DNA from 3 places in the Pectobacterium sp. HCp5_1 genome. Region 3 is predicted to be linked to each of the others. Evidence: predicted binding sites of a transcription regulator. Region 3 holds the regulator's gene; each other region holds the start of a gene.

What was found. Region 3 encodes LexA, which represses DNA repair genes until DNA is damaged. Its sites were predicted from a motif close to TNCTGTATGTACATACAGNA; they were not measured.
Region 1: uvrA (excinuclease ABC subunit UvrA) is a predicted target of LexA. The motif match lies at 2,791-2,810, and genes of this name have one in related genera.
Region 2: mutH (DNA mismatch repair endonuclease MutH) is a predicted target of LexA. The motif match lies at 5,154-5,173, and genes of this name have one in related genera.

The regions. Positions count from the first base shown of each region.
Region 1 covers NZ_JAUMIO010000003.1:229,347-239,263, reverse strand. Annotated here, with positions in the region: gene uvrA (excinuclease ABC subunit UvrA) at 1-2,703, opposite strand, end outside; gene ssb1 (single-stranded DNA-binding protein SSB1) at 2,953-3,510, shown strand; gene Q3A88_RS03875 (hypothetical protein) at 3,666-4,280, opposite strand; gene Q3A88_RS03870 (GNAT family N-acetyltransferase) at 4,513-4,971, shown strand; gene Q3A88_RS03865 (LacI family DNA-binding transcriptional regulator) at 5,058-6,095, opposite strand; gene Q3A88_RS03860 (carbohydrate ABC transporter permease) at 6,095-7,147, opposite strand; gene Q3A88_RS03855 (carbohydrate ABC transporter permease) at 7,156-8,154, opposite strand; gene Q3A88_RS03850 (ABC transporter ATP-binding protein) at 8,178-9,269, opposite strand; gene Q3A88_RS03845 (glycoside hydrolase family 105 protein) at 9,272-9,917, opposite strand, start outside.
Region 2 covers NZ_JAUMIO010000007.1:57,242-67,158, forward strand. Annotated here, with positions in the region: gene phnE (phosphonate ABC transporter, permease protein PhnE) at 1-591, shown strand, start outside; gene phnE (phosphonate ABC transporter, permease protein PhnE) at 593-1,492, shown strand; gene Q3A88_RS07590 (NADP(H)-dependent aldo-keto reductase) at 1,560-2,621, opposite strand; gene Q3A88_RS07595 (YgdI/YgdR family lipoprotein) at 2,829-3,047, opposite strand; gene Q3A88_RS07600 (TerC family protein) at 3,222-3,938, opposite strand; gene mutH (DNA mismatch repair endonuclease MutH) at 4,220-4,915, opposite strand; gene rppH (RNA pyrophosphohydrolase) at 5,611-6,144, shown strand; gene ptsP (phosphoenolpyruvate--protein phosphotransferase) at 6,157-8,403, shown strand; gene lgt (prolipoprotein diacylglyceryl transferase) at 8,630-9,496, shown strand; gene thyA (thymidylate synthase) at 9,533-9,917, shown strand, end outside.
Region 3 covers NZ_JAUMIO010000016.1:70,615-80,531, forward strand. Annotated here, with positions in the region: gene Q3A88_RS12685 (FxsA family protein) at 389-871, shown strand; gene Q3A88_RS12690 (co-chaperone GroES) at 1,125-1,418, shown strand; gene groL (chaperonin GroEL) at 1,464-3,110, shown strand; gene ubiC (chorismate lyase) at 3,374-3,883, shown strand; gene ubiA (4-hydroxybenzoate octaprenyltransferase) at 3,918-4,781, shown strand; gene plsB (glycerol-3-phosphate 1-O-acyltransferase PlsB) at 4,922-7,435, opposite strand; gene Q3A88_RS12715 (diacylglycerol kinase) at 7,562-7,927, shown strand; gene lexA (transcriptional repressor LexA) at 8,038-8,646, shown strand; gene Q3A88_RS12725 (CsbD family protein) at 9,096-9,305, shown strand; gene zur (zinc uptake transcriptional repressor Zur) at 9,363-9,872, opposite strand.

The sequences.
Region 1 (9,917 bases), on a different contig from region 3:
AATCCAGTCAGCCGTTTTAATGACATCCAGATTGTGCTCAATCACCACGATGGTATTACCTTGATCGCGCAGCTGATGCAGAACGGTAAGAAGCTGCTGAATATCGGCAAAGTGCAGGCCGGTCGTAGGTTCGTCGAGAATATACAGCGTCTGTCCGGTTCCGCGTTTTGACAACTCGCGCGACAGTTTCACACGCTGCGCTTCCCCACCGGACAACGTGGTGGCCGACTGCCCAAGGCGAATGTAGGACAGGCCGACGTCGATCAGCGTTTGCAGCTTCCGCGCCAGCGCCGGAATGGCATCAAAGAACCCTCGCGCTTCTTCGATGGTCATATCCAGCACTTCATGAATGCCTTTGCCTTTGTATTGAATTTCCAGCGTTTCGCGGTTGTAGCGCTTGCCTTTGCACTGGTCGCACGGCACATAAACATCCGGCAGGAAGTGCATTTCGACCTTAATTACGCCGTCGCCCTGACAGGCTTCGCAGCGTCCACCGCGCACGTTAAAGCTGAAACGGCCGGGGTTGTAACCACGAGTACGCGCTTCCGGCACGCCGGCAAACAGTTCACGAATCGGCGTGAAAATTCCGGTGTAGGTTGCCGGATTGGAGCGCGGCGTACGGCCAATCGGGCTTTGATCGATATCGATCACCTTATCGAAATGCTCCAGCCCCTGAATCTCACGGTGAGCGGCAGGTTCCGCCAGCGTCGCGCCGTTCAACTGACGCTGCGCCAGCGGGAACAAGGTATCGTTGATGAGGGTCGATTTACCCGATCCCGACACACCGGTGATGCAGGTAAATAACCCAACCGGCAGCGTCAGCGTGACATCTTTCAGGTTATTGCCCTTGGCGCCAATCAGCTTTAGCACTTTAGTGGGATCCGCAGGCACGCGCTGTTTCGGGATTTCGATCTTGCGTTTACCGCTGAGGAACTGCCCCGTCAGCGAATCCGGCACCGCCATGATCTCTTCCATCGTGCCTTCTGCGACAATCTGGCCGCCGTGCACACCCGCACCGGGGCCGATATCAATCACATGGTCGGCGGCACGAATCGCATCTTCATCATGTTCCACCACAATGACGGTATTGCCCAGATTACGCAGGTGAATCAGGGTTTCCAGCAGACGCTCGTTGTCACGCTGATGCAGGCCGATGGACGGCTCATCCAGTACGTACATCACGCCAACCAGTCCGGCACCGATCTGGCTCGCCAGACGAATACGCTGCGCCTCGCCGCCGGACAGCGTTTCCGCCGAACGGGAGAGCGACAAATAGTTCAGCCCGACATTCACCAGAAACTTCAGCCGATCGCCAATCTCTTTCAGCACCTTCTCGGCGATTTGGGCGCGTTGCCCGCTGAGCTTCATATTCTGGAAAAACGTCATCGCATGGCCGATGCTCATATCGGAAATCTGCGGCAATGTCGTCTGTTCAACGAACACGTTACGCGCTTCTTCACGCAGGCGCGTTCCGCCGCAGCTGGCACAGGAGCGGTTGCTGATGAATTTCGCCAGCTCTTCGCGCACCGCTGTGGATTCCGTCTCTTTATAGCGGCGCTCCATGTTGTGCAGCACGCCTTCAAACGGATGACGACGCACCGAGGTGTCGCCGCGATCGTTGATATATTTGAATTCGACGTTCTCTTTACCGGAGCCGTACAGAATCACTTTCTGCACCGCGGCACTCAGGCTTTCAAATGGGGCATCGACGTCAAATTTGTAATGCTCCGCCAGTGAGCGCAGCATCTGGAAATAGTAGAAGTTACGGCGATCCCAGCCGCGAATCGCACCCCCCGCCAGCGACAGCTCGGCATTTTGCACCACGCGGGACGGATCGAAGAATTGCTGCACACCCAGACCATCACAGCTTGGGCACGCGCCCGCCGGATTGTTGAACGAGAACATACGCGGTTCCAGTTCGTGCATGCTGTAGCCACACACCGGACAGGCAAAGTTCGCCGAGAACAGCAGTTCAGGCTGCGTCGGGTCGTCCATATCCGCCACCACCACACTACCGCCGGACAGATCCAGCGCGGTTTCAAACGACTCTGCCAGCCGCTGCGCCAAATCTTCGCGCACTTTAAACCGGTCAACGACGACTTCGATGGTGTGCTTTTTCTGTAATTCCAGCTTCGGCGGATCGGACAGATCGCACACTTCGCCGTCGATACGGGCGCGGATATAGCCCTGTGAGGCCAGGTTTTCCAGCGTCTTGCTGTGCTCGCCTTTGCGATCTTTCACAATCGGTGCCAGCAGCATCAGGCGCTTACCTTCCGGCTGCGCCAGCACGTTGTCCACCATCTGGCTGACCGTCTGCGCATCCAGCGGCACATCGTGCTCCGGGCAGCGCGGTTCACCCACGCGAGCAAACAGCAAACGCAGGTAGTCATGAATTTCGGTAATCGTCCCGACCGTGGAACGCGGGTTATGCGAGGTGGATTTCTGTTCGATAGAGATGGCGGGCGACAGCCCTTCTATATGATCGACGTCCGGTTTTTCCATCAGCGACAAAAACTGACGGGCGTAGGCGGAGAGAGATTCCACATAGCGCCGCTGCCCTTCGGCATACAGCGTGTCAAACGCCAGCGATGACTTACCCGAGCCCGACAAACCGGTGATTACGATCAGCTTGTCACGAGGGATTATCAGGTTGATATTCTTGAGATTATGGGTACGAGCACCACGAACTTCGATCTTATCCATTCACACATTTCCCGGAATAAAAACGGTTTGTCATCGCCTCTCGAAGGGAGAGAACCGGTACGAAACGAGCAATTATGGCACAAAAAAAACTGAATGGATATCCAGTATTAAACCCGTTTACTTTGCAAACGCTGCAAATCTCACTTTCATTTCTGAAGCCATTTCGCAGGTATGACAGAGAGTTTTCCCATGGTAAGATTGATCGTTTAGACTTAGAAAATAAATCTACCGATTCATCAGGAGACGAGCATGGCCAGCAGAGGCGTTAATAAAGTGATTCTTGTCGGGAATCTGGGTCAAGACCCGGAAGTCCGCTATATGCCGAATGGTGGTGCAGTTGCCAACATCACGCTGGCTACGTCGGAAAGCTGGCGTGACAAGCAAACCGGTGAGCAGAAAGAGAAGACCGAATGGCACCGTGTCGTGCTGTTCGGCAAACTGGCAGAAGTCGCGGGCGAATACCTGCGCAAAGGCTCTCAGGTTTACATCGAAGGCGCACTGCAAACCCGTAAATGGGCCGATCAGGCTGGCGTAGAGCGCTACACCACCGAAGTCGTCGTTAACGTCGGCGGCACCATGCAGATGCTGGGTGGACGCCAGGGCGGCGGCGCACCAGCAGGCGGTAACGCAGGTGGCAGTCAGCAACAAGGCGGCTGGGGTCAACCTCAGCAGCCGCAGGGCGGCAACCAGTTCAGCGGCGGCGCGCAATCTCAACAGCGTCCGGCACAGAACCATTCCTCTACAAACCATGCTCCGGCACAAAGCAACGAACCGCCAATGGATTTCGACGACGACATTCCGTTCTAAGTTGAACGTAGAGTTGATTGTTTAGAAACCCTATCTAAGACCCCGAACGTTCGGGGTTTTTTTACGATGTTAAACGCGAATAAAGAAACAAGGGATGGCAATTCAGGCCACAAACCGCACGTTTGTGGAAATGATAAACCCTATCGACCACAGCGCTATTGATTCGACTTGGGCATCGGCCGCCAGTCCACTTTTATGGGATACGCTTTGAAGTTATAGTCGATACCGTACGAGTGCTGCCTGCCAGCAAGGCTGCATTTACCGAAAAAAGAGTATTCCCCGTTGTATCGCTCTGGAGGTGTCGAAATCACGATGTTTCCGCAGCAGTCTGGATAAATACACGCTGTCGTGTGGGTAAATACAATATAGCCAGCCTCGGTTCTGCTAAATAACCTATCGGCATAAAGCTGTTTACATTCCTCTTTATTCGGCGCGCCAGAGACCAAAATACGGAGATTGTCATAATATCCCACCACCACCACGCCAAATATCACCCCGAATGCGGCGACATACGCCCACAGCGGCAAGTTGATCGCAGGATGAATCTGCATAAAATCCGCGACAAGACTCAACCCCGGTAATAAACAAACAGCCACAAAGCTGACGATGAACTTACCCTGTTCTGCACGTGATATTTCCTTATAGACACGCACCGTATTTTCACCCGCCAGATTGGTGTATTGCCCATGGTGATGATTAACGTGGACGACACCGGATTCATTGTTGATAACCGTTTGATGTTCGCCAGTGTTTCTCTGTTGAATATCCATCACTCCCTCCTTAGATACAAAAAACCCGCATGATAAGAGATTTGAGCACAGCATGAATGAACCTGCCACTTTAGCCTACTTCATCCACAGCCTATGTCAGTTTAGATCGTAACGAATTGGTCTGGTTCCATTTCAATAAGTGGAGGGGCATATCCATCTATTTGATTGCTATTTTATTCCGGTAAATATCAGCCTGATTGCCATCACCTATCCACGAAAATATGAGAGTAAAATGATGAATAGAGACCAAGAAATTATTGTTAATTCCGTTGAGCCAGAAGATCACGAGCAGTGGCTGCCCTATTGGAAGCGTTATCAGGAATTCTATAAGGTGCAGCTTTCCGATGAGGTCACGGAAGTCACCTGGAGCCGCTTTTTTAAAGCCGATATCCCTGTGTATTGCGCGGTAGCGAGAGAAGGATTAGACATTGTGGGCTTCGCGCACTTTGTTTTTCACGATTCCACATGGGGAGTAAACTCTTATTGTTACTTAGAAGATCTTTTCGTTGATCCCACCGCTCGCGGTAAAAACGTTGGCAAAAAACTGATTGAATACGTGAGAGAAAAGGCACAAGAAAAAAACTGCGATCGGCTGTATTGGCATACTCAGGAAACCAATAAAACAGCTCAGCGGCTTTATGATTGGGTAGCGGAAAAACCGGGTGTTATCGAATATAGAATGCCGCTTTAATTATAGTATTTATGCAGAAATATAGTACTTATGCAGAAACTATAGTGCTTATGCGGAGTGAAACTTCCCTGTAAATAACACCCCGCCTACTCCACCCGCCGTACCGATTCTCTGACCACCACCTGCCCGGCTAGCTCGGTGCGCTGGGCAATACCCAGCGCCTGTGCAGGCGTCATTTGCTGCGCCAGCAGCTGTAGCGCCGCGCGGGCGATGGTCTCAAACGGCAAATGCACCGTGGTGAGTGAAACCGGCAGCATGTCGAACGGCAGGATGTCGTCCATCCCCATCACCGATATGTCCTCCGGCACTCGTAGCCCGTGCTGATATAGCGCATCAATCACACCAATGGCCTGATTATCCGCGGCGCAGAAAATCGCGGTAACACCCAATCTGTCGGGGTTAGCCGTCAGCCAGCGCAGCAGCGCGTCACGCGCCGTACGCGGATGGAAATCCGGCAGCGAGAGGATCAGATCCTCATCCACCGCAATCCCCGCCTGCATGAGCGCATCCCGATAGCCGCGCTCGCGCTGTTTGATCGTCATGCGCGACGTCCAGGTCAGATGCAGGATCCGCGTATGCCCTTGTTCGATCAGGTAACGCACTCCCGCCGCCGCCGCGTAGTGGTTGGCGGGCGTGACGCTGCTCAGGCGCATTGAGGGATCTTCACCGTTGATCAGCACCGCCGGAATCCCGCTTTCCGCCACGGCGTTCAGCAGCGTCGGGTGATCGTCATTCACAATCAGAATGCCGCTCTCTTTTCCGCCCTGAAGCTCGCGCAATAACTGCTGTTCGTTAATGGTGTCGTGCTCCCCCAGAAACGGACGCAGTTGGATGTTGCGTTGCAGGCAGAGCGTTTTCAGGGCGTTAATCAGCGTCAGCGACACCAGATTGTACTCGCTCTCCAGCATCAGGTTGCGCGGCGTCGCCAGCAGAATGTGGCGCAGCGGTTCCGTCTGCGCGACAGTCGCTTTGGCCACTTTATGCAACGGATAGCCCTGCTCGGTGGCAATCGCCATGATGTGCTGCCTGACTTTGGCGCTGATCGGTGCCGTCCCGTTCAGCGCGCGCGAAACCGTGCTAATAGAAACCCCCGCGCGGTCGGCAATATCCTTGAGTGTCGCCATTATTTCATCCCCGTGTTGGCAATCCCCGTCGTGATGTATTTTTGCAGGAAGACGAACACCGCCGTCACCGGCAGAAGCGAGAGCATCGTCATCGCCAGTATATAGTGCCACTGCACCGAGAACTGCCCCTGAAACGCGTTCAGACCGATTTGCAGCGTAAAATTATCCTGACTGGAGAGGACGATCAGCGGCCAGAGGAAGTCATTCCAGCGCCAGATCACCGAGAAGATCGCCAGCACCGCCAGCGCAGGTGCGGTCAGCGGCAGGATGATCTTCCAGTAAATACGGAACTCGCTGGCGGCATCGATGCGCGCGGCTTCGATCAGCTCATCGGGGATCGTCAACATATATTGCCGCAGCAGGAATACGCCGGTCGGCGTCGCCACCGTGGGAATAATCACGCCCCACAGGTTATCGCCCATGTTCAGGCCAATCACCACCAGGAACGTCGGCACCATCACCACCGACAGCGGAATCATCATCGTGGAGAGAAACAGCGTCAGCACCGTACCGCGCCCGCGAAATTCGTATTTCGACAGCGCAAACGCCGCCATCGAACTGAGCAACAGGGTCAGCAGCGTCGCCATCACCGTCACGAACACGGTGTTCTTCAGGTAGGTGGCAAAGTGGAACTTCGTTATCGGCGTTGTGTAGTTCTCCGTCTCCAAATGTAAGGCCTTCATTGGCACCAGATCTTTCGTCGATACACGCACCACCTCACTTGGCGCATCCGGGTTCACCAGCTGTGCAATCAGGCCGATGCGCCTGACCAGTGCCATAGTTTTCGCTTCGCCGTCTTCCTGCTTAACCTGCCACAGCTCCAGCGGCTTCGGGTACTCCGGCAACGTGATAGTATCCGCCGCCTGCGGCAGAAAGCTGGGCGGAAAACGGTTGATCTCTGCGGGCGTTTTGAACGACGACATCGCCGCCCACATCACCGGAATCATCACCAGCAGCGTACCCACCACCAGCCAAACCCAGCTCATGATATCCGTGATGTGAATGCGCCCCGGGTGACGGGTACGGGTGAGAAATGCGATTATTTTCATCATGGCTCCCGTTATTTTTTCCCTTCCAGCCGACGCGTCAGCAGGAACTGTAACGCCGTCAGGATCATCAATACCACGCCCATCAACACCGAGGCCGCCGAAGCCAGCCCGTAGAGCGACGCGTTTGACGAAAAGGCCGTCTGGTAGATGTACTGCACGATAAAGCTGTTGGCCGTACCGGGGCCGCCGCCGTTGGTGAGCACCCAGGCTTCATCGAAAATCTGCACGCTGTTGATGGTCAGCAGAATCACCACCACCAGAATGTTCGGTGCCAGCAGCGGCAGCGTCAGGCGATAAAAACCACGCCAGCGCGAGGTGCCGTCCACCGCCGCCGCCTCGTAGATATCACGCGGGATCGCCTGCAATCCGGCCAGCAGGATCAGGGTATAAAACCCGACGTGAAACCAGACGGAGACAAACACCACCCAGAAACGCGATAGCGTCGGGTCGAGCAGGAAGGTAATCGGCTGCCCGCCCAGCGACGACAGCACCAGATTCAGCAGGCCGTTGCGGTTAAGGAACCACTGCCAGATCAGGCCCACCACCACCGGCGACAGCAGCACCGGATAGAAGAACATGGCGCGGAAAAAGCCACGGGCGATAATCTTGCGGTTGAGGATCAGCGCCGTTACCAGCGCCACCAGCAGCGTGCAGAGCACGTTGAAAAAGGTAAACGACACCGTGTTGTAGACGCCCGTCCAGAACAGATCCTGTTCACAGGTGGATGGCTCGGCGTAGTTGCCGCAGCTCAGCAGCGTGGAAAAGTTATCCACGCCGACGTAAGGGCGTTCCCACAGCAGGATATTGGTGCCGCCGGTAAAGGCGTAGCACACCGCCAGCAGAATCGGAATAAAGACAAAAACGGCGAACAGCAGCATATTCGGCGCGATAAAAAACCACGGCATCACTTTGCGGCCACCGAGTTTTTGTAGCAGATTCACCGCTTTTTCCACTGGCGTGACCAGCTTGTCGATCAGCGATCCTGCGGGCAGTAAGGCAATTTTTTTCATGTCGTCCTCTCCCGTCGCGATAATTAGTGCTCGGTACAGCGCGGCAATGTGTCATCCGTTTTGCCGTCGAACAGATGGCAATACGTCGGCGGGAAGCGGACGAACACCGATTCACCTGCGGCGAACTCACGGTGCTGCGCCAGATGGACGATCATCTCATCGTCAATACCGCCCATTCGCCCGTAGATAAAGGTTTCATGCCCCATCATCTCGCAGCGATCGACGCACAGCGCCATGCCCTCGCCGTCCTCAACCAGCTCACAGTGTGAAGGACGAATGCCGAGTGTGACGTTCTGCCCGACGGTGCCGATAAACGGCAGCACCAGACGATTGCCGGACGGGCACTGCACCTCAACGCCGTCCGCGCAGGTGGCGACGATCTGCGCCGGAAACATATTCATGCGCGGTGAACCAATGAAGCCGGCGACAAATTTATTTTTCGGCCGATTGAACAGTTCCAGCGGCGTGCCAACCTGCTCGATGCGACCGGCGTTCAGTACCACAATGCGCTGCGCCATCGTCATCGCTTCCACCTGATCGTGAGTCACATAAATCATGGTGGTGCGCAGTTTCTGATGCAGGCGAGACAGCTCGCCGCGCGTCTGCACGCGCAGCTTGGCATCCAGATTGGAAAGCGGTTCATCAAACAGGAACAGGTCAGGTTCACGCACGATCGCACGACCAATCGCCACGCGCTGCTGCTGCCCACCCGACAGCGCACGCGGTCGGCGATCCAGATAAGGTTCCAGCCCCAGCATGCGGGCGGCTTCATCAATGCGACGGATGATTTCGTCTTTGGGGAAGTGCAAGTTCTCCAGCCCGAACGCGAGATTCTTGCGCACCGAAAGGTGCGGATAGAGCGCGTAAGACTGGAACACCATCGCAATCTTGCGCTCTGCTGGCGTGAGATCGTTCACCTTGTGGTTGTCGATCAACAGCTCACCGCTGCTGATCTCTTCCAGCCCGGCAATCATGCGCAGCAGCGTGGATTTTCCACAGCCCGACGGCCCCACAAAGACCATGAACTCGCCATCATGAATCGTTAAGTCCACGCCTTTGATGATGTTCACCGCACCATAGTTTTTGTGGACGTTTTTTAGTTCAAGACTCGCCATTGTCAGCCCTCGCAAACAGAATCTAACTGTGCCAATAACATCAGCATGACCAGCGCCTGCCCGTAAGGCACGGCGACATTGGGAATATCGCGATAGAACTGTAAGTCGTGTCCCATCGCTGTGCCGTCCGAGACACCCTGTACCACGCCCTGTGCGTCAATCTGCGCCACCACGGCGGCATAGCCTTTTTCCAGTACGTCCTGCGGGAAATCGTGCAGCATGCCCAATCGACGCGCCGTCAGAATCCCGGCGATAAATCCGGCGCTGGCGGAGGTCTCCAGCGGCGAATCTGGGTCATCCAGCAGCGTGTGCCACAGGCCAGACTCGTGCTGGCAACGTGCCAGCGTTGTCGTTTGCTGCTCCAGAATCGCTTCCAGCGTGCGCAATACCGGCGCGGACAGTTGATCCTCCGCCAGCACTCGCATTTCCGGCAGCACCAGCGTGATCCAGGCGTTGCCGCGTCCCCAGAATGCATTGGCATAGTGATGGCGACCGACAAACGTCCAGCCGTGATACCACAGCCCGCTACGCACATCGGCCAGATAGCGCGCATGCGTAACGAGCTGATATTCCGCTTCTTCGATCAGATCGCGGCGGGAGAGCAATTTCCCCGCCACCACCAGAAACAGACCGGCCATAAACAGCGTG
Region 2 (9,917 bases), on a different contig from region 3:
CTGATCTGGGAAACGCTGCAAATGGCGCTGGCTTCCACGATCGTTGCGGTGGCGGTTGCCACGATGCTGGCATTCTGTGCCGCTGCGAATACGCAAAGCTCGATGTTGTTGCGTGTGGCTATTCGCGCACTGGTGGCGTTTTTACGCACCATGCCGGAGCTGGGGTGGGCGGTCATGTTTGTCATGGCTTTTGGGATTGGAGCCATGCCCGGCTTTATTGCGCTGGCGCTGCACACCGTCGGTAGCTTAACCAAACTGTTTTATGAGTCTCTGGAAAGCGCTTCGGATCGGCCAGTACGCGGTCTGGCAAGCTGTGGTGCCAGTAAGCTCCAGATTATGCGTTTCGCCTTTTGGCCACAGGTAAAGCCGATTTTTCTCTCCTACAGCTTTATGCGTATGGAGATTAATTTCCGTTCCTCCACCATTCTTGGTCTGGTTGGCGCGGGCGGCATCGGCCAGGAACTGATGACCAACATTAAGCTCGATCGCTACGATCAGGTCAGCATGACCTTATTGCTGATTCTCGTTGTGGTCTCGCTGCTGGATGGTTTATCCGGCTATTTACGGCGCCGCGTGGTAGAAGGACAGTGATATGAGAACCGTGACGTCGCCTGATGTCGAGCAATTGAAACAGCAGCATCCCGACCTGTTTCGCATACAGTCGCGCTATCTACGCCGAATTGCACTGCTGGCGCTGGCGGTCACGCTGTATTACCTGTTCTTTTTCCAGACTTTTGGCATCAGCTGGCAGCAGTGGGTCAATGGCTCGGCGCAGCTGGGGCGATATTTTTTACGCATGTTTGTCTGGCATGATTTTCTCAACTGGCCCTTTGGTTACTACCTGTCGCAAATTGCCATCACGCTGTCGATCGTGTTTGCGGGGACGGTAACCGCGACCTGTATCGCACTGCTACTTTCCTTCTTTGCGGCGCGTAACATCATGCAGCGTCGCGGGTTACGGCCCATTGCGCTGCTGGTGCGATGTCTGTTGGACATGATGCGCGGTATTGATATGGCAATTTGGGGGCTGATATTCGTGCGAGCCGTCGGGCTGGGGCCGCTGGCGGGATTGTTGGCTATCGTGATGCAGGATATTGGCCTGCTCGGCAAGCTCTACGCGGAAGGGCATGAAGCCGTCGAACGTTCACCCGGACGAGGCCTGAGCGCGCTAGGTGCCAATGCGCTGCAAAAACACCGCTTTGGCATTTTCACACAATCGTTCCCCATCATTCTGGCGCTCAGCCTCTACCAGATTGAATCCAATACCCGTTCTGCCGCCGTGCTAGGTTTTGTCGGCGCGGGAGGCATCGGTCTGGTCTATGCGGAGAACATGCGGTTATGGAACTGGGACGTGGTGATGTTTATCACCCTGATTCTAGTCGCGATAGTGATGATTATGGATGGGATATCGTCTTGGCTGCGCAAGCGTTATATCACCGGGAAGGATATTCCGTTGTTTCAGCCAAAAGACACGGTTTCCGCATCTGAATAAAAATGTGGCTAAGAAGTTGTTTGTGAAGGAGGAGGTTCGGGGCTCATGTAAGCCCCGATTTTGACGTTTATGGCGCTGGGAACGTGAACCGGCGGTGGATAGCTTCCAGCTCGTCGAGGATCTCGCCGTCCAGCGTCAGGTTCTGGCTGTCGAGGTTGGTTTGCAGTTGTTCCAGCGTCGTCGCACCCAGCAGCGTACTGGCGACGAACGGCTGCTGACGCACAAACGCCAATGCCATTTGCGCCGGATCCAAACCGTGCTTTTGCGCTAGCGCTACGTACTCGGCAACTGCTGCCTGAGCCTGCGGGCCGGTATAGCGGGTGAAGCGGCTAAACAACGTGTTACGCGCATTGGCCGGTTTCGCGCCGTTCAGGTATTTCCCCGTCAGCGTACCGAATGCCAGTGATGAATAGGCGAGAAGTTCCACGCCTTCATGCTGGCTGATTTCCGCTAAGCCGACTTCAAAACTGCGGTTCAGCAGGCTGTAGGGGTTCTGAATCGACACGATACGTGGTAGATCATGTTTTTCCGCCAGATGCAGATAGCGCATCACGCCCCACGGGGTTTCGTTGGAGACGCCGACGTAGCGGATCTTACCGGCACGCACCTGTTCATTTAGTGCTTCCAGCGTTTCCAGCAGCGTGACGACCGATTTGTCTTCAGTATATTGCGGTTTATCATCCGTATACTGATAGTTCAGCTTGCCAAAGCAGTTAGTTTGGCGCTGTGGCCAATGCAACTGATAGAGATCGATATAGTCGGTGTTCAGGCGTTGCAGGCTGGCATCCAGCGCGGCACGGATGTTTTTTCTGTCCAGCGCCTGCTGTGGCCGGATGCTGTGATCGTTTCCGCGCACGGGGCCGGAGACTTTACTGGCCACAATCAATTTTTCACGTCCGCCACGGGATTTCAGCCAGGAACCGATATAACTCTCGGTTAGCCCCTGTGTTTCCGGGCGCGGAGGAACGGCGTACATTTCTGCTGTGTCAATCAGGTTAACACCTGCGGCAATGGCGTGATCTAACTGAGCATGAGCGTCTGCTTCGCTGTTTTGTTCGCCAAAGGTCATCGTACCAAGACCCAGCACGCTCACTTCTAAAGAACTATGGGGAATACGGTGATATTGCATTGCCAGCTTCCTTATGTCTGAAAATAGCAGGCGCTTTTCCCGTCATTTCCGCATGATTTGCTGCGATTCCAATGAGTTTGGGAAAACACACCTGAATTCGACTATAAACGAAGCCGTGGCGAGTGGGGAAGTCTCTTCTGTTGCCCTTCAGCAGGATTTTGCCGAAGAGCGTCGTTCGGTGGGGAAAATATGGGGCTAACGTTGCCGTTAGCGCTGCACGATCTGGGAGATTTGATCGCTGTTGATTTGTTTCTGATTACCTTGCTCATCGGTATAGCTGAGCAGCCCGGTATCTTTATCCAGCACGGGTTTTCCCTGCGTCAGGAGCATTTGCCCCTCTTTTGTCGCCATCACGTAGTCACTGGAACAGCCTGCAAGAGTGAATAATAACGCCAGTGTGATTGCCATTTTCATCCGTACTTTCATCATATTAACCCGTTCATAAATGCCAAAATCTAAGGTGAGTCTAGCAAATGGTTGCGGGGGATAACGTAGGAATAATGGAAAAAATATGTTTGGAGGGAATTAATATTGTGTAATCAGGCGACAGGTCGCCGCCTGATTATGACGTCTTTATCGTGAGCACTCGCTATGCGGCGATCAGTGTGCTGCTTTTTCTTTTTTACTGCGCAGCAGGTTCAATGCCTCGACGGACATCGAGAAGAACATGGCGAAGTAGATGTAGCCTTTCGGTACGTGAACGTCGAAGCTTTCCAGAATCAGGGTGAACCCGACCAGGATCAGGAACGACAAGGCCAGCATTTTGACGGACGGATGGCGTTCGACAAACTCGCCGATAGGGCGCGCAGAGAACATCATCACGAGAACGGCAATAACAACCGCTGCCATCATAATAAATAGATGGTCAGACAGGCCGACAGCAGTGATCACCGAATCCAGGCTGAAGATAATATCCAGCATCATGATCTGCACAATCGCGCCAAAGAAAGAGTACACCTTGGAAGTATGGTCTTCTGAACCGCCTTCGACGGTTTCGTGAATTTCCATACTCGACTTCCAGATCAGGAAGAGTCCCCCGAAGAACAGGATCAGGTCACGTGTGGAGATTTCATTGCCAGCGACGGTAAACAGCGGATCGGTCAGACGCATGACCCAGGCAATAGAAGCGAGCAGTCCCAAACGCATTAACATCGCGCCCATCAGCCCGATGCGGCGAGCTTTGTTTTGCTGGGCTTTAGGCAGTTTGGCGACAACCAGAGACAGGAAAATAATGTTATCGATCCCAAGAACGATTTCCAGAATAGTCAGCGTTCCCAATGCTAACCATGCGTTCGGATCAACAATCCAATCAAACATTATATCAATACACCTTAAACGAAACGTAAACGATATTATACTCTGCCAGCTCGGGGCGTAGGCAAGCGAAAGTGTGATGTCGTAGAGATATAACGTTCATACTTCGCATTGCAGCCGTGTGCTGGCGTCCCTTTTGATCTGGGTTGGCGTCAGGCTTTTCCCAGACCGATTCCCTTGTCGCACGATTGCTGCGTAATTAGAGTGCGGCGTATAAGGCTAGTGTACGATGAAGCGAGGCGCTGATGAAGCATCGTGCTAATAGAACATCGCACTAATGAAATTCAACGGCTGAGCTGCATAAAGTGGCGGGCCAGTAGCGGCGCGGTAAAGGTTTTTTTCAGATAGAACCCGCGTGGCAAGGTTAGAATCGGTTGACCAAATTCGCCAATCGCCTCGGTTAATGCCCGGCTATTTGCCGCTTTGGGACGTAGCTGTAGCACTTCTCCATGTCGGGCGGTGATGCTTTCTACCCGGCCAAGCACGATCAGATCCATCAACTCTTCCCAATCGCAGCGCAGCTGTTCCTCTTCTTCTTCATTGGGGCTCCAGATCAGCGGTGTGCCAATACGGCGTTCCCCCAGCGGAATGTGTCGCGAGCCTTCCACCGGAATCCACAGGACCCGCGCGAGCTTGTGTCGTACGTGGCTGCTTTCCCACGTCACGCCGCTGTTGCCTGTTAATGGTGCGACGCAGACGAACGTGGTTTCCAGCGGTTTGCCCTGTTCATCAATAGGAATGGTTTTGAGTTCAACGCCGATGTCGGGGAAATCCTGCTCGGGTTTGCTGCCTGCGCTTGCACCCAGAAAACGCTCCAGCAAGATACCAATCCAGCCTTTATCGCGTTTCAGGTTAGCGGGAAGGGGCAGGCGAGCGATGTCCGCTAATTCCGCGAGATTATAACCCGCGAGGGATTGCGCGCGTTCCAGCAACGTGTGCTCACTTGGCGGCGCAGTCGTGTGAACCGTGGGTGAATTCATAGCGTATAGCTCGATATTTTTTCGCTCAAAAAAAACACAATAGACAGAGAGTACCAGTGCACAGCCTGCAGGACTGTGGAGAAAAACAATAATAGCATGATTCGTAGTGCTTTTTTTTAGTGTGATGGCGATCACTTAACACCGTTTTGCAAACTGTGCACGTATAGCCACCGACAATAAACAGGATCTTACACTAGGTTATCCACAGATTTCTTGGATAACCCACATAAACATGAATTACTGGTTCGATTTACAGCCTTGACTCCCGACCTTTTTGCTGTTTTTGCCTATTTATTGCCTGACTTTGAGGCATTCCCTGTGGATAAAATCGTCATAGTGCGATCTTTCGCCAATCTTGCGTTGTATGCCATTTGAACAAAAAATAAGGGGCTGATGTTTCACGTAAGATGGTTTGTAATTTAATGAATAAAAAGAATTATTTTTTAATTCGCATTAATATTTTTTCTTCGTGAAAAATTAGTTTTACTCACTTCTTCATGGGTTCTGCACAAAGATGTCCACAGAAAAAGTGAATAAATTGCCGATTCCGGTCTTCACATGTTTATAACTTTGATCTTATCTGTGGGTTATCTTACTTTTATTCGTATCACATGCTTTCTAAGCAGTGGTTTACCGCCTGACGGGAGTGTGAAACAATCAGGTCATCTTTGCATTGATGTTTATCGAGGTAGTCGGTGATCGATGATGATGGCTACCGCCCAAACGTTGGTATTGTAATTTGTAATCGGCAGGGGCAGGTGATGTGGGCCCGGCGCTATGGTCAGCACTCCTGGCAGTTTCCGCAGGGGGGAATTAACCCCGGTGAAAGTGCTGAGCAGGCGATGTACCGCGAACTGTTTGAAGAAGTCGGGTTAAGAAAAAAGGATGTGCGCGTATTGGCATCTACCCGTAACTGGTTACGCTATAAATTACCAAAGCGTTTGGTGCGTTGGGATACAAAACCGGTCTGTATCGGCCAAAAGCAGAAATGGTTTTTGCTACAGTTGATGTGTAATGAGTCGGATATCAATATGCAGAGCAGCGGCACGCCGGAATTTGATGGCTGGCGCTGGGTGAGTTACTGGTATCCGGTACGTCAGGTCGTCTCTTTTAAGCGAGATGTGTATCGTCGCGTGATGAAGGAATTTATCAATCCGGTGATACTGCTTCAGGAGAGTGTTGCGGCTCGGGTGGTTACCCCATCTGGTCCTCGGCGAAAAAGAGGGTAATTCAGGCACATTATGCTCACGCGCTTGCGAGAAATTGTCGAAAACGTTGCGGCAACGGCCCGCCTTAGTGATGCGCTGGACATTCTGGTCAATGAGACCTGTCAGGCTATGGACACGGAAGTCTGTTCCATTTATCTGGCTGATCACGATCGTCAATGTTATTACCTGATGGCAACGCGCGGGTTGAAAAAGCCGCGCGGGCGCACGGTTACGCTGGCGTTTGGGCAAGGTATTGTCGGGCTGGTCGGGCAACGTGCTGAGCCCATCAATCTGGCCGATGCGCGTGCACATCCTAGTTTCAAATATATCCCCGCCGTGAAAGAGCAACATTTCCGCTCTTTTCTTGGCGTTCCCATTATCTACCGTCGCCACCTGCTGGGCGTACTGGTGGTGCAGCAGCGTGAACATCGTCAGTTTGATAAAAACGAAGAATCGTTCATGGTGACGCTGGCCACGCAGATGGCCGCTATTCTTTCCCTTTCACAGATAAAAACGCTCTTCGGTCAATACCGTCAGACGCGCGTTAAGGCGCTGGTGGCTGCACCCGGCGTGGCGATTGCCCCCGGCTGGCAGGATTGTACTCAGCCTTCTCTGGAACAGGTTTTCCCCGCATCGAGTCTGGACAGCGAGCGTGAGCGCTCCCGTTTAACGCAGGCGCTGGAAGAGGCAACGGCGGAATTCCGTCGCTTCAGCAAGCGGTTTAGCGCCAGCGCGCAGAAAGAGAGCGCGGCGATTTTCGATTTGTACTCGCACTTGCTGAACGATGCACGGCTCAAGCGAGAACTCTTTCAGGAAGTGGATGCGGGCAATGCCGCCGAATGGGCCGTGAAGCTGGTGATCGAGCGCTTTGCCGCGCAGTTCACCAATTTGCAGGATACTTATTTACGCGAACGGGCGGGCGATCTGCGTGCGTTGGGGCAACGACTGCTGTTCCACCTCGACGATAACGCGCAAATCATGGGGCAATGGCCTGAGCGCTTTATCCTCGTGGCGGATGAATTAACCGCCACGCTGCTGGCGGAACTGCCGCCGGAGCGTCTGGCGGGCGTAGTTGTCTATGACGGTGCCGCGAATTCGCATGCGGCGATTCTCGTCCGTGCCATGGGCATTCCGACGCTGGTGGGCGCAGACATTCAGCCCGAACTGCTGCATCAGCGACAGCTGATTATCGACGGCTATCGCGGTGAGCTGCTGGTCGATCCTGAACCCGTGCTGGTACAGGAATACCAGCGTCTGTTGACGGAAGAAAATGAGCTGACTCGTCTGGCCGAAGGCGAGATGGAACAGCCTGTCGTACTGAAAAGCGGCGAACGCATTCAGGTTATGCTGAATGCGGGGCTCAGCGCTGAACACGAAAAACGCTTTATCAATCAGGTTGATGGAGTAGGTCTGTATCGCACGGAAATCCCGTTTATGTTGCAAAGCGGATTTCCGTCTGAAGATGAGCAGATGGCGCAATATCAAAGCATGTTGGCGCTTTACCCTACGCGCCCCGTGATGCTGCGCACGCTGGATATCGGCGCGGACAAGCCGTTGCCTTATCTGCCTATTAGCGAAGAGAACCCGTGCCTTGGCTGGCGTGGCATTCGTATTACGCTCGATCAGCCTGAAATCTTTCTGATTCAGGTGCGCGCGATGCTGCGTGCCAACGCGCATATTGGCAATCTCAATATCCTGCTGCCGATGATCAGCAGTCTGGATGAAATCAGCGAAGCGCGTCGCCTGATCGATCAGGCCGCAGGCGAAGTAGAAGAATTGCTGGGCTTCCCGCAGCCCAAGCCGCGAATTGGGATCATGATTGAAGTCCCGTCGATGCTGTTCCTGCTCCCTCATCTGGCTTCCCGCATCGATTTTGTTTCGGTTGGTACCAACGATCTGACGCAGTATCTGCTGGCGGTAGATCGTAACAACGCTCATGTGGCATCGCTTTATGACAGTCTGCATCCTTCCATGTTGCAGGCGTTGAATATGATTGCCGTCGAGTGCGAGCGGCACAATATTCCGCTTTCCGTGTGTGGTGAAATGGCGGGCGAAGCGCTCGGCGCACTGCTGCTGACGGGGTTGGGGTATCGCTCGCTCAGTATGAACGGACGTAGCGTTGCACGAATTAAATATCTGCTGCGCCAAATTACGCTGGCGGAATCGCAGGCGTTGGTGAAGCAATTACTCGGTGCGCAGAGCGCGACGGAAGTCCGACAGTGGGCGGCGATCTTCATGGAAGAGCGCGGATTGGGCGGCTTGATTCGCGGCGGACGCTAATCCGTCGCGGTGCGGTATTGACGGATATATCAAGATTTAATTGCGAGTAAATGTTTAACAACGACTCAATGTTTTACAGAACTTTTCCCCTCCGCGATCAACGAGCGTGGGCGCGTATGCTATGATTCGCCACCGCGGTTCGCAGGAACGGATTCATTCTCCTGCCTTTTGCCTATCAATGACAATCCCAAAAGTAGGGATAACACAATAAAATATGTGGTGAATGATGACGACAAGCTATCTGGCGTTTCCTCAGTTTGATCCCGTGATTTTCTCAATCGGCCCGCTGGCGCTGCACTGGTATGGGCTGATGTATCTGGTGGGTTTTGTATTTGCCATGTGGTTGGCGGTGCGTCGGGCGAATAAACCGGGGAGCGACTGGACCAAAGATGAAGTCGAAAACCTGCTGTATATGGGGTTCCTTGGGGTCTTCGTCGGCGGGCGTCTGGGCTATGTCCTGTTTTATGCCTTCCCGTCATTTCTTGAAAACCCGCTCTATCTTTTCAAAGTCTGGGATGGCGGCATGTCGTTCCACGGCGGCTTAATGGGCGTTATCTGCGTCATGCTGTGGTTCGCTCATCGCACCAAACGCCATTTCTTCCAGGTTGCTGATTTTATTGCCCCTCTGATTCCTTTCGGGCTTGGTGCTGGCCGACTGGGCAACTTCATCAATGGCGAACTGTGGGGACGCGTGACGACGGATACGCCGTGGGCCATGCTGTTTCCTGGTTCGCGCGGCGAAGATATGGCGCTGGCCGTCAGTAACCCGCAATGGCAGGCGATTTTCAATCAGTACGGCATGCTGCCGCGTCATCCTTCCCAGCTGTATCAAATGATGTTGGAAGGAGTGGCGCTGTTTATCATTCTGAATCTCTTTATTCGTAAATCTCGGCCGATGGGCAGCGTTTCAGGGCTTTTCCTTATCGGTTATGGCATGTTCCGAATCATTACTGAATTCTTCCGCCAGCCGGATGCGCAGCTGGGGCTGTTCGGTGGCCTGTTCAGCATGGGGCAAATTCTGTCTCTGCCGATGGTGATCGCTGGTATTCTGATGATGGTCTGGGCCTACCGCCGTCAGCCTGCACAGCAATAATCCGCCGTCCTTCTTTAATATTTGTGGTGAGGTAGTATGAAACAGTATCTGGATCTGATGAAAAAAGTGCTTGAAGAGGGCACGCCGAAAGCCGACCGTACCGGCACGGGCACGCGTTCTATTTTCGGCCATCAGATGCGTTTCAACTTGCAGGACGGGTTTCCGCTGGTTACCACCAAAAAATGCCACCTGCGTTCGATTATTCATGAGCTGCTCTGGTTCCTGAACGGCGATACCAATGTTGCTTATCTGCATGAAAATAAAGTCAGTATTTGGGACGAATGGGCGGATGAGAACGGCGATTTGGGGCCGGTTTACGGCAAACAGTGGCGTTCGTGGGGCGCTGCCGACGGTCGTGAGATCGACCAGTTGAAGAATGTTCTGACCCAGTTGAGACAAGATCCAGATTCTCGCCGTATTA
Region 3 (9,917 bases):
TCTTATCGCGGCAATAGTCTCGGGATGTTTGACCAACCAGGAATCCATTGCCGTGAGGATATGTCGTTACGACAGCGAAAAACAGGTGTTTAGATCACTATACTGGCGTTCTCTACCACGACGGTAAATGAACTGTGACTGTAGTCACGAGTCACTATTTTAGAACAATAATCGTAGGGCGGCGGCTTGAAAATGCGCAAAGCCGTACCCATTTCAGTAAATCATGATGTGTCGGATCGCAGAGCAGGCGCGCATTTTACCTAATCCATTGGTAGTAAATCCGATGGGTGGTAAAGCGTACTGGGTTTTCAATAGCGATGGCTTAACACGTTCTTATTAACAGACGTTTTTATTAAAACAGTACGCGTAAAACACACAGGAGTACCGGGTGCGCTGGTTACCGTTATTACTTATTTTTCTTTTGGCTTACATCGAGATATCGCTGTTTATTCAGGTGGCTGAGGTGCTTGGCGTCGCCATGACGCTGCTGCTGGTTGTCTTCACGTCCTGCGTGGGCGTCTCGTTGGTGCGTAATCAGGGGATGAAAACGCTGGTGCAGATGCAGCAGAAAATGGCGGCAGGTGAAAGCCCTGCGGCCGAGATGGTAAAAAGCGTTTCACTGGTGCTGGCGGGCTTCCTGCTCCTGATTCCGGGCTTCCTGACTGACTTTCTGGGGCTGCTGTTACTCCTGCCGCCGGTACAGAAAAGGCTGACGCTCAAGCTGATGCCTCACTTGCATGTCTGGCGTTCTGGTTCTGGATCGGGCCCCGGTGCGTCGTCTTCCGGCGGTAACACCTTTGAAGGTGAATATCAGCGCAAGGATGGCGGGCGCGCAAATATTGAACACCGTGACGATAGTGACAACCGTTAACGTCAAGACGAATTGAAAAGCAGGTAAGGATTATCATATTGATAATCCTTATTTTTTATCAGATGTCAGCGACAGGCCGACACCTAACGCAAAAAAAATGAATTTTTTCCCTTGAAGGGCGGTGAAACGCCCCCACTTAGAACACCACAAGGCCGATTATGAAAAGCATAATCGTTATGAAACATAGTTGTTATGAAGACATAGTCGGCGTTTATCCTAAACCGATATGGACTTTCTCAAAGGAGAGCTATCAATGAATATTCGTCCATTGCATGACCGCGTGATCGTCAAGCGCAAAGAAGTTGAGTCAAAATCTGCTGGCGGTATCGTACTGACTGGTTCCGCTGCTGGTAAATCTACCCGCGGTGAAGTGCTGGCCGTAGGTCACGGACGTATCCTGGAAAATGGCGAAGTGAAGCCGCTGGATGTGAAAGTTGGCGACATCGTTATTTTCAATGATGGCTATGGCGTGAAAGCAGAGAAGATTGATAACGAAGAAGTGTTGATCATGTCTGAAAGCGACATTCTGGCAATTGTTGAAGCGTAATTGCGCGTAATCATCTGAACTGAAAGAATTTGAGGGAAATAGACCATGGCAGCTAAAGACGTAAAATTCGGTAATGACGCTCGCGTGAAAATGCTGCGCGGCGTAAATGTACTGGCTGATGCAGTGAAGGTTACCCTGGGCCCGAAAGGCCGTAATGTCGTGTTGGATAAATCCTTCGGTGCACCGACCATTACTAAAGACGGCGTATCTGTTGCGCGTGAAATCGAGCTGGAAGACAAGTTCGAGAACATGGGGGCACAGATGGTGAAAGAAGTTGCCTCTAAAGCGAATGACGCAGCAGGCGACGGCACCACGACCGCAACCGTATTGGCGCAGGCTATCATCACTGAAGGCCTGAAAGCTGTTGCAGCGGGCATGAACCCGATGGATCTGAAGCGCGGTATCGATAAAGCCGTTATCGCCGCTGTTGAAGAGCTGAAAGCACTGTCTGTACCGTGCTCTGACTCTAAAGCTATCGCTCAGGTTGGTACCATCTCTGCTAACTCCGACGAAACCGTAGGCAAAATGATTGCCGAAGCCATGGACAAAGTCGGTAAAGAAGGTGTGATCACCGTTGAAGAAGGTACCGGTCTGCAAGACGAGCTGGACGTGGTTGAAGGTATGCAGTTCGACCGTGGCTACCTGTCTCCGTACTTCATCAACAAGCCGGAAACCGGTGCTGTAGAACTGGAAAGCCCGTTCATCCTGCTTGCTGACAAAAAAATCTCCAACATCCGCGAAATGCTGCCAGTACTGGAAGCGGTAGCGAAAGCCGGCAAACCGCTGGTTATCGTTGCTGAAGATGTTGAAGGCGAAGCGCTGGCAACGCTGGTGGTTAACACCATGCGTGGCATCGTTAAAGTGGCTGCGGTGAAAGCGCCGGGCTTCGGCGACCGTCGTAAAGCAATGCTGCAAGATATCGCGACGCTGACTGGCGGTACCGTTATCTCTGAAGAGATCGGTCTGGAGCTGGAAAAAGCGACGCTGGAAGATCTGGGTCAGGCAAAACGCGTTGTGATCAACAAAGACACCACTACCATCATCGATGGCACGGGTGAAGAAGCTGCGATCCAGGGCCGTGTTGCTCAGATCCGTCAGCAGGTTGAAGAAGCAACGTCTGATTACGACAAAGAAAAACTGCAAGAGCGTGTGGCTAAACTGGCTGGCGGCGTAGCCGTTATCAAAGTTGGCGCAGCAACTGAAGTTGAAATGAAAGAGAAGAAAGCACGCGTTGAAGATGCCCTGGCTGCGACTCGCGCCGCGGTAGAAGAAGGCGTGGTTGCGGGTGGTGGTGTTGCGCTGGTTCGCGTTGCAGCTAAACTGGCTTCTCTGACTGCTCAAAACGAAGACCAGAACGTGGGTATCAAAGTTGCGCTGCGCGCGATGGAAGCGCCACTGCGTCAGATCGTTTCCAACGCTGGCGAAGAGCCATCTGTGGTTGCGAACAGCGTTAAAGCAGGCGAAGGTAACTACGGTTACAACGCAGCAACTGAAGAATACGGCAACATGATCGACTTCGGTATCCTGGATCCAACCAAAGTCACCCGTTCTGCGCTGCAGTTCGCGGCTTCCGTTGCTGGTCTGATGATCACCACCGAATGTATGGTTACCGACCTGCCGAAAAGCGATGCACCTGACTTAGGTGGCGCTGGTGGTATGGGCGGCATGGGTGGTATGGGCGGCATGATGTAATGTGACATCTTGTTGCCGGAAGCCATTTTCTGGTGACAGGAGTCAGGTTACAGAAGCTCGTCTTTCTGTCCTTCAAAGAGCACTATCTGGTCGCGAGACTGGGTGGTGCTTTTTTTATGCGCTGCATTGCTGAAATGTTGCCGTATCGTTGATGAATGCGTTTATCGCGTGTTATCGGGGGAAGCATTCTGCGCTACAATGGCGAAGTTACTTTATTTACGAATACCTTTTTATTCAAAACAACCCTGTTCGGAGTAGGGACAATGTCTGACGATGCGTCTACGCTTCTGCGCTCTATTTCCTGGTTTACTGAGCCCCCTTCGGTATTACCTGAGCACATTGGTGACTGGCTGATGGAAACCGGCTCCATGACGCGGCGACTTGAAAAATATTGTGCCCAACTGAAGACCATCCTGTGCAGTGAGAAATTCATTACGCCACAGGCGCTGGGCGAAGAACGCGAACAGCTGCCGTACAGTGAACGTTACTGGCTGCGTGAAGTGGTGCTGTATGGTGACGATCGTCCCTGGCTTTTTGGCCGTACCATTGTTCCGCAACAGACGCTCGACGGCACGGATTCAGCCCTGACGAAAATAGGCAATCAGCCGCTAGGCCGCTACCTGTTTGGGCAAAAGGCGCTGACGCGTGACTATATTCATACCGGATGCAGTGAAGGCTTATGGGCGCGGCGTTCCCGCCTGTGTGTCTCGTGTTATCCGTTACTGTTGACCGAGCTTTTCTTACCGGAATCACCGATTTATTTCAGCCGGTGATGAAGGTTGGCAGGTAATTTGAGGAGATAAATCCTTGGAAAGAAGTGTTACAGCAGGGAAATGGCTGGCTTATTGTCGCTTGATGCGAATTGATAAACCGATAGGTTCTCTGTTGCTGCTGTGGCCAACGCTATGGGCGCTGTGGCTAGCGGGAGGTGGGGCACCTGCACCGTGGACGCTGTTTGTTTTTGTCGCTGGCGTTTTCTTGATGCGTGCGGCGGGCTGCGTCATCAATGATTATGCCGATCGCCATTTTGACGGCCATGTAAAACGTACCGCTTCTCGCCCATTGCCCAGCGGTGAGGTGAGTGAACGAGCGGCCAAAATATTGTTTGTCGTGCTGGTCTTGCTGGCGTTTGGCTTGGTGCTGACACTGAATAAGATGACGATCTGGCTGTCCGTTGCGGGGCTGGTTCTGGCGTGGGTCTACCCGTTCATGAAACGGGTCAGCCATCTTCCTCAGTTTGTGCTGGGCGCGGCGTTTGGCTGGTCAATCCCGATGGCTTACGCGGCGGTGAGTGAAAGCCTGCCAGCGAGCTGCTGGATGATGTTTGTCGCGTATATTTGCTGGACGGTCGCCTACGATACCCAATATGCGATGGTGGATCGTGATGACGACCTGAAGATCGGCGTGAAATCTACCGCGATCCTATTTGGCCGGTTTGACAATATCATCATTGGGTTGCTGCAGTTCAGTATGCTGGCGTTGCTGCTGATTTTAGGAAAGATCAGCGGATTGGGAACCCCCTACTACATTTCGCTGCTGGTGGCTGCGGGGATGTTTGTTTACCAGCAAATCCTGACCGCTGGGCGCGAGCGTGATGCCTGTTTCAAAGCCTTTCACAATAATAAATACGCGGGTATGGCGATATTTATTGGCGTACTGTTTGGCCTATAGGGCTAACCGACAGAGACAAAAAAAAGCAGCGATTTCTCGCTGCTTTTTTTATGGTGGAATGCTCAGAAGTGTTTGTCATGCCATATGTATTCACGGCTTGATGGCGGTATGTTATCCGCCATTTTCCCGTGACTGTCCGGTTAATCCTGCTTTGTTTCTTCGACCTTTTCTACCGGCTGACTACTGGTTTCCACCTGACTATTGGTTTCAACCCGACTGGCGGCTTCCATCTCAGCGGATGAGCTGGCGCTTTCAATGGTCAACCGAACTTCCGGGGTGATCAGATCGCCGAGGATATTGTAGATTGCCACGATATCGCCTTGTGCCGCTTCCGCACTGTCGGTGATATATCCTTCTGTACGTAAGGTCGCGACCAGCGTTGAGAACACCGCTTTATCAAAGAATTCCGGCGCGTTGATACCGTGCAGGACGGACAGACGCTGTGCCATGTTCCGGCTTTCTTTCTCCAGCGTTCCACGGTTGATCCCTGGGTTCGCACACAGTAAAGACAGCGTGATTGCATAGCGTTGCAGCGTTTCACGCACGCCTGCTGACAGCAGTTGCAGCGTACGGATGCGTGGCGGATTGATGGCTAATTGACCGTCACGGCTGCACAGCAGCTCTTGTCGAATCAGTTCATTAGCCAGCGTCTCCAGCACGTCCGGCAACTGCTCTTTGGAATAGTGCAGGAACAGCTCGGCTTGTAGCAGCGGATAGATCAGCGCGATCTGTCGTACTACTTCGGCAAGCGTAATCCGGCGATGGTGGATGACGATGCTGGCGATCAGCGACGGCAAGACCAACAGGTGCTGGATGTTATTGCGGTAGTACGTCATCAGTACCGCCTGCTCGCGCGGCAGAATGATGATATCGCCAATGCTATCCTTCTCGACTTCAAACTTGTTCATGCCCAGCGCGTGTTCCAGCAGTTCATCCGCTGTCTTCTTCGGTGCCGTAATATCTTTGTGATAAGGCACCTGGCGCAGCAACTGGAGGTAGCAATCCAGCTGTTCGTGCATTTGTTCACGCGTCAGCGAGCGCTGGCGCGAGGCTAATAAAGCCGTAGAGCACAGGTTCATCGCGTTTGCTGCCGCAGAATTGTTGATGCGCACCATGATATCCATAGAGATATCCTGCACCGTCGGCGTTAGCCAACTCGGGCGCTGTGCCTCGATGGGATCGATCGCGTCACGCCACTGCGGAACATGCTGGTTCAGGTAGGTTGTCAGCGGGAGGGGCTCACCGAAGTTCACGTACCCTTGGCCGAGATTACGCAGTTTGCGTAAACCGCGCACCATCTGCATAAAGCCTTCTTTTTCCTTCACCGCACCGCGCAGCTCTTTCGCATAGGTGCCGACTTCCATCACATGCTCGTAACCGACATAAATCGGTACCAGCGTGATAGGGCGTGTGCCGCCTCTCAGCATGGCCTGAATGGTCATCGCCAGCGTACCGGTTTTCGGCTCTAACAGACGGCCCGTGCGTGAACGTCCGCCTTCCATAAAGTATTCAACCGAATAACCGCGGGCAAACAGCTCACCCAGATATTCACGGAAAATCGTGGAATACAGTTTGTTGCCTTTGAAGGTACGGCGAATAAAGAACGCGCCAAGACGGCGGAAGATCGGTCCTGCTGGCCAGAAATTCAGGTTGATGCCGGCGGCGATGTGTGGAGGCACTAAGCCTTGATGGTACAGGACGTAGGATAGCAGCAGATAATCCATGTGGCTGCGGTGGCAGGGCACATAGACAATACCGTGACCATCCTGCGCCAGTTGGCGAACGCGTTCGGCGTTGTGGACGTTAATCCCTTGATAAAGGCGGTTCCACGTCCAGCTTAATACGCGATCCGACAGACGCACGGCTTCGTAGGAGAAGTCAGCGGCGATTTCTTCCATCAGCGCAATAGCGTTCTGCTGCGCTTTCTCAGTAGAAATCTTCTTACTGCGCGCCTCATCGTCCACGGCTTTCTTGATCGCTTTGGAATCCAGCAGCTTGTTAAATAGCTCCTGACGCACCGGCAAACGTGGTCCAACTGCCGCCAAACGTTGGCGGGAGAAGTGCATACGTGCGACACGCGCCAGTTTGTGGGCTATGGTTTTGTCAGTACCATGCTCGGTCGCCATATAGCGTAGCGACACCGGGCTGGAGAAGCGGACAAAGCTGTCGCGGCCTAGCCACAGGACGGCGAAGAATTTCTCGATACCGTTGAGCAAGCGCAGGTGTGGTGCGGCCTGAGCGTGGCCTTCCCGACCCGGAGAACGCCCAAACATCACAGAAACCGGCACCATCTGTACGTCTAAATCTGGATTGGCACGATGCAAATCCAGGTAGTCGTGGAACAGCTTGACGGATTTCTGTTTGGGAACGTAATAGCGGAAGACGCGCGGCCCGTCATTAATAAAGACGTGGCTAGGCAGTTCGACGCCATTGAATTCGAACGACTGCGAGGGATCGGGTAGCCCCAATGCCAGGCATTTCGCTCGTAGCGTCAAGAGATCCGCCTGAGAGTTATAAGGCAGAACATAGAGTATAGGACGTGAGGGATCTAACCCCAGCTCGACCACCGGATCTGCGGGAATAACTTTGCTCTTCACCAGCAGTTTCAGTGGGAGATTCAATAATTTATAGTAAATTTTACGCCAACCTGACATAACAACATGGAGCCTCTTGTTAGCAATGCGCCGCAAGGATACCAGAAACTGCGCCGGAGATCTGTGGTGATGAGACAACGTAAGCGCGTTAAAATGCGAACTATTTTGCGTAATAATGGAGGATAAATGAATAAAGCAACGGGGATGACCCGGATTATTAAGGCGACCGGTTATTCCTTTAAGGGGCTGAAGCAGGCGTGGCAGCATGAGGCGGCATTTCGTCAGGAAACGATACTGACCCTTGTCGGCGTCATTATCGCGTGTTTACTGCCGGTTACACTGGTCGAAAAACTGCTGCTGATTGGGTCTGTGGTACTGATTATGCTGTTTGAGCTGGCCAATAGCGCCATTGAAGCCGTGGTCGATCGCATTGGTCTCGAGCACCACGAATTATCCGGTCGGGCGAAAGATATTGGCTCGGCGGCTGTCTTTGTTGCCATCTTGTTAGCCGCTGTCGTCTGGGGCAGCATCCTCTGGCAACATTTTGCCTGACGGCGCGCATAAATGAGTAAAAGTCAGGAGCTTTACCGATATCTCCATTCCCAATTGTGGCTTACCTGTATATACTCACAGCAAGACTGTATAAACAACCAGGGGGCGGAATGAAAGTATTAACAGCAAGGCAGCAGCAGGTTTATGACCTGATCCGCGATCATATTGCGCAGACCGGAATGCCGCCAACGCGCGCGGAAATTGCTCAACAGCTGGGGTTTCGCTCTCCCAATGCGGCTGAAGAACATCTGAAAGCGCTGGCGCGTAAAGGCGTGATTGAGATTGTATCGGGCGCGTCTCGCGGTATTCGTCTACTGATGGAAGAAGAGACGGGTATTCCTTTGGTTGGTCGCGTGGCCGCAGGTGAACCGCTGTTGGCACAGGAACATATCGAGTGTCACTATCAGGTTGACCCTGCGATGTTCAAACCCAGCGCTGATTTCTTGCTGCGGGTGAGCGGTATGTCGATGAAAGATATCGGTATTATGGATGGTGATTTACTGGCCGTGCATAAAACAGAAGATGTGCGTAACGGTCAGATTGTCGTCGCGCGTATTGACGATGAAGTGACGGTGAAGCGCTTGAAAAAGCAGGGCAATACGGTACACCTCCTCGCTGAAAATGAAGAGTTTGCCCCGATTGTTGTCGATTTACGTCAGCAAAGCTTTTCGATAGAAGGCTTGGCGGTTGGCGTGATTCGTAACAGCGACTGGAGCTAACCATTCGCAGAGATGCACTGCTCGTCTGTCTGGGTCAGTGCATCATGTTCAGTCTGTTAATCTGCCAACCATATATATTTAGTTACATTTCGCGCGCGTTTTCTACGATCCCCATTACCCTTCTGTTTTTTCACTGCTTTTTTGGGTGATATTCCCTTTCTCAACGTTCATTCCAGTCACAGATTCCTGATTTTCCATGTTAAATGAAATATTCGACTATAATTTTTATCAAGGTAAGCATTTTTATCTTGATTGATCGTTTGCCGATTGATCATTAGCCATCACATTTAGATAGCCCGGTAATCAAGGGAGACAGTGGCGAAGAGCACCGTCATGGTTCACATAGTTATGATGCTGCTTACTGAATAAAACTATTTATCTAAAACTGACGCATGAGTCGTTAGTCACGATTCGTTTATGCGCAATGCACCTAAGGTACGGAGATTCTTATGAATAAAGACCAAGCCAGCGGTAACTGGAAACAGTTTAAAGGTAAAGCGAAAGAGCAATGGGGCAAATTAACGGATGACGATCTGACGGTCATCGAAGGTAAACGTGACCAACTGGTGGGGAGAATCCAGGAGCGCTACGGGTACGCAAAAGAAGCGGCAGAGAAAGAAGTGAAACACTGGGAAGAGCACCACAAATATCACTGGTAGCTATCACGGGTAACAAAGGTGATGTCTCTCTCCACAGAAAAAACGATAGCCCTTGGGCTATCGTTTTTTAATCGGGACGCTATGGTCGTGATCGCAATGATCCGGCTGCTTGCATGATGCAACTTCCTGACAGCCTCCGCATAACCCGTGTGCTTCCACCACGCTGTGACGCAGCGTAAATCCCGACTGTTGCGCCAGACTACGAAGCGTTTCTTCCACACCTTCGGTTTGACGTTCTGTGACTTGCCCACAGCGGTCGCAGATGAAAAGGGCGGACGTGTGGCTGTGGTCTTCGATATGGTGACACAGCACATAGCTGTTGTTGGATTCGACGCGATGAATGAAGCCTTGTTCCAGCAGAAAATCCAGCGCGCGATAGACAGTCGGTGGTTTCGCCTGAGGTTCAGAAACGCGCAGCAGATCCAGCAGGTCATAAGCGCTGATAGCACCGGACTGCTGTGCCATAAGGCGTAAAACCTCTAACCGCTGCGGCGTGAGACGCACAGCGCGCTGCTGACAAATCTGTTCAGCCTGGGCAAGAAGTTTGTCCTGTTTGGTTGAATCCATTGTCATATCACCCTGACGCATTGAGGAACAAGACGGATATCTTAC